Linked DNA regions of Phreatobacter oligotrophus. The protein of the gene in region 2 binds, or shares a complex with, the protein of the main gene of each other region. Links are inferred from orthologs where the notes say so. Each region holds a gene or a part of one and is shown on either strand. Other genes may lie near its edges.

The links.
Region 1: the proteins of C8P69_RS08275 (region 2) and ccmB are in contact, whole or in part, in a solved structure (PDB 8CE8), measured with the Escherichia coli proteins. The link is inferred for Phreatobacter oligotrophus from one-to-one orthologs.

Annotation. Positions count from the first base shown.
Region 1 is NZ_PZZL01000009.1:62,183-65,365, forward strand. Bases 58-2,928 are described here. They hold ccmB (heme exporter protein CcmB), read right to left. Parts: upstream 1,894-2,928; coding sequence 1,222-1,893; downstream 58-1,221. Other genes in these bases: C8P69_RS18275 (J domain-containing protein), read right to left, coding at 58-424; C8P69_RS18280 (glutathione S-transferase family protein), read left to right, coding at 582-1,190; ccmA (heme ABC exporter ATP-binding protein CcmA), read right to left, coding at 1,890-2,513; acnA (aconitate hydratase AcnA), read left to right, coding at 2,695-2,928. In the rest of the region: more of C8P69_RS18275, read right to left, coding at 1-57; more of acnA, read left to right, coding at 2,929-3,183. UniProt on the Escherichia coli protein: Required for the export of heme to the periplasm for the biogenesis of c-type cytochromes.
Region 2 is NZ_PZZL01000003.1:228,751-231,984, forward strand. Bases 209-3,130 are described here. They hold C8P69_RS08275 (heme ABC transporter permease), read right to left. Parts: upstream 2,091-3,130; coding sequence 1,326-2,090; downstream 209-1,325. Other genes in these bases: C8P69_RS08265 (DsbE family thiol:disulfide interchange protein), read right to left, coding at 566-1,138; ccmD (heme exporter protein CcmD), read right to left, coding at 1,135-1,311; C8P69_RS08280 (outer membrane protein), read right to left, coding at 2,206-2,874. In the rest of the region: C8P69_RS08260 (enoyl-CoA hydratase), read right to left, coding at 1-136. UniProt on the Escherichia coli protein: Required for the export of heme to the periplasm for the biogenesis of c-type cytochromes.

The DNA.
Region 1 (3,183 bases), on a different replicon or contig from region 2:
CGCCCGGCTGGCGCCATTCCGCATCCTCGAACAGGCCGAAGGGGTCGGCGCCCTTGCGGGGGTCGAATCCCGCCCCGGTGCCGGCCGAGGCACGCGGCTCGGGCCTGCGACCCTCCTTCGTCCAGGAATTGACGCCCATGCTCCAGGTCGGCCGGTGGCCGGTCAGCGCATCCTTCTGATAGGCGGCGACCGCGGCGTCGTTCATGCCGGCGAAGTAGTTGTAGCTGGCGTTATATTCCTTCACGTGGTCCAGACAGAACCAGATGAACTCGCCCTCGCGGTCGCGGCCGAGCGGTGCGCGATGGGTCGCCTCGAGGTCGCAGTTCGGATGGGCGCAGACCCGCGTTCCGGGCCGCGCACGGGCGCGCCGGTCGTCCTCGGGCTTGACCCGGATGCGATCGAAATAGGGTGAGTCGGTCTTCATGGAGCCATGCGAAGCGAAGCGCCGATTATGGGGTCCAGGGTGCGTCGCGGCAAGGCGAGCAGGCGCGCCGGGCCCCTCCGTCACCGCCTCTTGACCGCCATGCGACGGCCTGTGCAGGGTCCGCGCCTCAACAAGACTGGTACCGGGAAACGCCGCCATGGCCCTGACGCTGCACTCCTCGCCCTTCTCGCCCTTCGGCCGCAAGGTGAAGCTGGCGCTCCTGCATCTCGGGCTCATGGACCGCGTCACGGTCGTCGGCACCGACACGATGAACCCGGAGGATCCGATCCGCCGCGCCAACCCGCTCGGCAAGATCCCCGCCCTCGTGCAGGAGGACGGCACGGTCGTCTATGACAGCCGCGTCATCCTCGAGGCCCTCGACCTCCTCGCCGGCGGCGGCCGCATCCTCCCCGCCGAGCCGAAGGCGCGCATCGCCGCGCTGACCCTGCAGTCGCTGGCCGACGGCATCATGGATGCGCTCATTCTCACCCGCTACGAGGCGATGTTCCACGAGGAGGCTGCGCGCTCGGAGAAGTGGGTCGCCCACCAGCGTGGCAAGGTCGAGCGCGCCATGGCGGCGCTGGAAGCCGCTCCCCCGGCGCTCGCCGTCACTGTCGGCACCATCACGCTGGCCTGCGCGCTCGGCTATCAGGACATCCGGTTCGAGGGCGCCTGGCGCAAGACCCATCCCAGCCTCGTCGCCTGGCTGGACCGTTTTGTCGCGCAGATGCCGGCGGCCTGGGAGCAGACGGCGCCGAAGAGCTGAGGCTCAGGCGAGGGGCCGGACCCGTCCGGCCTCACTCGAGCCCGAAGCGCAGGGCAGCCGCGGCGGCGACCGGCCCGAGCACGAGGCTCATGAGCGACAGCGCAACGAGGATGGCGAAGGGCTGTCCGAAGGGCAGCGGCCCGACGATCACCGAGGTCGTTGCCGCGACTCCGAAGATCAGCACGGGGATGGTGAGCGGCAGGACGAGGATGGCCATGAGCAGGCCGCCGCGCCTGAGGCTTACCGCCAGCGCAGCGCCGACCGCACCGATGAGGCTGAGCGCCGGCGTGCCGGCAGCCAGCGTCAGCGCCACGGCGCCCATCGCCTCCAGCGGCACGTTGAGGAAGAGGCCGAGCAGCGGCGCCGCCGCCACCAGCGGCAGGCCGGTGGCGAGCCAGTGGGCCGCGGCCTTGGCAGCGATGACGAGGGGCAGAGGCGTCTGGCCCATCATCATGATGTCGAGCGAGCCGTCATCGGCATCGGCCTGGAAGATCCTGTCGAGGCCGAGCAGCGTCGCCAGCAGCGCGCCGATCCACAGGATGGCCGGACCGATGCGGGCGAGCAGGTTCATGTCCGGCCCGACGCCGAAGGGCACGATGGTCACCACCGCCAGGAAGAAGACGACGCCCACCATGGCGCCGCCGCCGATTCGGGTGGCGAGCATGAGGTCGCGGCGAAAAACGGCGGCGAGGGGCGATCTCATGCGGCGACCGGTGCGGCGGGAGCGGCGCGGCCGAGTGACAGGTCGCGCACGGGCAGGCCGAGCGGTCCGTGCGTGGCGGCGAGGATGATGCCGCCGGTGGCGACATGCTCGGCCATGACGCTGGCGAGGACCGCCTGACTCGTGACATCGAGCGCCGCTGTAGGCTCGTCGAGAAGCCAGACCGGCCGGCTGACGGTCAGCAGACGGGCGAGGGCGAGACGCCGACGCTGTCCTGCCGAGAGATAGCCAGCCGGCAGATCGGCGAGATGAGCGATGCCGAGCCGCTCCATCGCGGCGGGTGCCGCAATGCCGCCGCCGCCGAGGAAATCGGTCCAGAATGCCAGGTTCTCGGCGACCGTCAGCGAACCCTTGAAGGCGTCCTGGTGGCCGCAATAGTGGCACTGCTCCCCCAATGAGGCCTCGGGGTCGCCGCCCTCGAGAACCAGCCGGCCCGATTCGGCGCGCACCAATCCGGCGATCAGGCGCAGGAGGCTCGACTTGCCGGCGCCGTTCGGGCCGGTGACCTGGACGGCCTCTCCCGAGGTCACGGTGAAGCTGAGATGGGAGAAGACGACGCGGCCGCCGCGCTGGCAGGTCAGGGCATCGGCGATGAGGCGCAACATGCCGCATTCCTACGCGACGAAAGGGTGACCCGCGAGAGGCGATATGCGCTTCTAACCATATGGCGGGCTGATTGGAATCCCTCTATAACGCGGCCGAACGGCCGCCGCGTCTTCCGCTTCGTCCGACATTCCCTGTCCGGGCGCGTCGACGGCCTCACATCGAGGGGATCACCGCTTCATGTCGCTCGACAGCTTCAAGGCCCGCAAGACGCTCAAGGTCGGCACCAAGTCCTACGTCTATTTCAGCCTGAAGGAGGCCGAGAAGAACGGCCTTGCCGGCATTTCGGCCCTGCCCTTCTCCATGAAGGTGCTGCTCGAGAACCTGCTGCGCGCCGAGGACGGCCGCTCCGTCACCAAGGCCGACATCGAGGCGGTCGCCGCCTGGATCAAGGACAAGGGCAAGGCCGGCAAGGAGATCGCCTTCCGCCCGGCCCGCGTGCTGATGCAGGACTTCACCGGCGTGCCGGCGGTCGTGGACCTTGCCGCCATGCGCGATGCCATGAAGGCCCTCGGCGGCGACCCGCAGAAGATCAATCCGCTCGTCCCTGTCGACCTCGTCATCGATCACTCGGTCATCGTTGACGAGTTCGGTTCGCCCAAGGCCTTCAAGAAGAACGTCGACCTCGAGTATGCCCGCAACGGCGAGCGCTACCGCTTCCTGAAGTGG
Region 2 (3,234 bases):
ACAGGATCTCGGCGGTGAGCGTGCGGATGAGCGCCTGCGAGAGCGCGTTCATCGCCCGGGGCCGGTTGAGGGTGAGGATCGCGACCGGCCCCTGGCGGTCGGTGAGGAGCACGGGTTCGGCGGTCGTGTCGGTCATGGCGCGGTCCAGCGATCGGGCGATGGACCGCCAGTGTGGGACCTTGGACGCGACCGCCGCATCCCGCCATTCGGCGGAGGGGGAATATGGCCCCTCACCCTTCCCTCTCCCCGCTCGCGGGGAGAGGGGGCACCGGCGTCGCATGGGATCGCATACCGCTGTGCCTGGCACTCCGGATGTCAGCGAAGGCGGAACGTCATGGTCCCCCTCTCCCCGCGAGCGGGGAGAGGGAAGGGTGAGGGGCCTCGATCGCACCGTTTGGCAGCCAAAACACGCCCTCACCGTCATGGCCGGGCTTGTCCCGGCCATCCATGACTTGAACACCGCCATCTCAAAGCAATTCGTGGATGCCCGCCGCAAGGCCGGGCATGACGGTCGGAGGTTCGGGTGCGACGCCCGGCGGGACGCGGCGATCAACGGCCGCGGCGCTTACCGCGCCAGCGCCTTCTCGATCTCGGGCCGCAGCCGGTCGCGCAAGGACTCCGCCGTGATCGGCCCGACATGCTTGAAAAGGATCACCCCGTCGCGCCCGACGACGAAGGTCTCCGGCACGCCATAGACGCCCCATTCGATGGAGGCGCGGCCCGACATGTCGGCCCCGACCAGCGCATAGGGATTGCCGTTGCGGCCGAGGAACCGCCGGGCATTGTCCGGCTGGTCCTTCTGGTTGATGCCGGCGAGGCGGAAGCGGCTGTCCTTCGCCAGTTCCATGAGGAAGGGATGTTCCTCGTGGCAGGGAATGCACCAGGAGGCGAAGACATTGACCAGCGTCACCTGCCCCTGCAGCGCCGCCGTGGTGAGACCCGGGCGGTCGACGCCCTCGACGGGCGGCAGCGCCACCTGCGGCGCCGGCTTGCCGATGAGCGCCGAGGGCAGCTTTTGCGGATCGCCGCGCAGGCCGATCAGGAAGACCACGACCAGTCCGGCGAAGATGACGAGCGGCAGGAAGGCCAGGAAGGACCGGCGGCGCGGCGCCGCCGCCTCGCCCGTGATCTCGCTCATGACGCCTCTCCGCCGCGGGCCGAGCGGCGCGTGACGCCGCGCGCCTCGAGCGCCGCCAGCGCCGCCTTCTGGCGGCGGTGGTCGATGGCGATCCAGGCGATGAGGGCGCCGATCGTCGCGATGGTCACCGCATAGGAGGCGATGATGAAGCCGGCATGCTGCACCCCGAACATCGTGCCCATGGCGCTTACTCCCCCGGCACCGGCTGGGCGCCGGCCGGCAGGGTCTCGCGCTGCGCCTCGATGAGCTGCATGGCACGCACGCGGCGGCGCAGGATCTCGTTGCGCATGGCGGCGAGGTGCAGGACGAGGAAGAGCAGGGTGAAGGCCAGCGCCGACACCATCAGCGGCGTCAGCAGCGAGGGGTGAATGGTAGGCCCGCCGAGTCGGAAGACGGAGGCCGGCTGGTGCAGCGTGTTCCACCAGTCGACCGAGAACTTGATGATCGGCAGGTTGACCGTGCCGACGAGGGTGAGCACGGCCGCGGCGCGCCCGGCCCGGCCCGGATCGTCGATCGAGCGCCAGAGCGCCATCAGGCCGAGATACATAATGAGCAGGACGAGCTCGGAGGTCAGCCTTGCGTCCCATATCCACCAGGTGCCCCACATCGGCCGGCCCCAGAGCGAGCCGGTGGCGAGGCAGATGAAGGTGAAGGCGGCGCCGATGGGGGCCGCGGCCTTGGCGGAGACATCGGCGAGCGGATGGCGCCAGACCAGGGTGCCGAGGGAGGCCGCAGCCATCACCGCGTAGCAGAACAGCGACAACCAGGCGGCCGGCACGTGGATGTACATGATCCGGACCGTGTCGCCCTGCTGGTAGTCGTCGGGCGAGACGAAGAAGACCTGCCAGGCGGCCACGGCGAACACGGCAACGGTCGCGGCGATGAGCCACGGCTGCACACGGGCGACGAGCGCGAGGAAGCGCGAGGGATTGGCGAGGTCGAGAAGCCCCATGCCCTTCTGATAGTGCGGGGCATGGGCCAAGGCAATGCGGCCGATCAACCGGGGGACCGACGCAAAACGGCCCGGGACGAGCCCGGGCCGTCTGGCATCACGCGGTTGTGCGCGATCAGAAGCGGTAGTTGATGCCGGTGCGGATCGTGTGGCTCGACAGGCCGATGCGCGGGGCGCCGGTCAGGTTGACGTAGGTGGCACGGCCGAGATCGGTGTAGCGGTACTCGAGCAGCGCCGACCAGTTCGGGGTGAACTTGTACTCGCCGCCGGCGCCGAGGGTCCAGCCGGTGAGGGTGCGCGACTGGCTCACGAGGCCAGGGGCCAGCTCGCGGGCGTTGACCGTGCCGAGGGCGAGACCACCGGTGGCGTAGATCAGCAGGTTGTCCTGGACGGCGTAGCCGAGGCGGCCGCGGATCGAGCCCTGCCAGTTCTCGGTGGCGCGCACGTCGAAGGGCGCGGCCGAAACGAAGCGGCGGGAGATGCTGCCGTAGGAGATGTCGCCGGCGAGGCCGAGGACGACGCGGTTGATCTGGTAGTCATAGCCGCCCTGCAGGCCGCCGAAGAAGCCCGAGGCGCTGCCGAGCGCGTAGCCGGCATTGTTGCGGAAGTTCGAGGAGAACCCGGCACCGAGATGGGCACCGAGGTAGAAGCCGGTCCAGACGCCAGCCGGGGCGGCCGGGACGAACACGGTGTCGGCGACCGGCTGGCGGCGCACGAGGTCGGCCGAGTAGGCCGGGGTGGCGAGCATGGCGGCAGCGGCCGCGGCCCAGACGATCTTCTTCATAATCAACTCCTGTCCCACGGACGGCGGCCGGAAAAGGAAGCGGCCGCGGTCCCCGTCGTGATGCGGTGAATGATCCATAACCGCATTCGTTCGAATTTTCGCCTGTTCCTTGACCGCGTCCTTAATGGAGCGTTACCGCAGACAGACCTCGCAAGCGTCGATCGACGCCTGCCCATGCTCATTTCCATCGGTTGTTGGCTGAAATGAGGCACGATTTCAAAGTCATATTTGGAAATTAAGTGTTACTTTGACCCAAATAAGAGATTTATACTTTTAATAAGCCCAGTATTTGCTTTCGTTTGACTGTCGAACTGTGGCACAATCGTGGCTGCGCTCGGTCAACGATCGGGCATCCCAGGT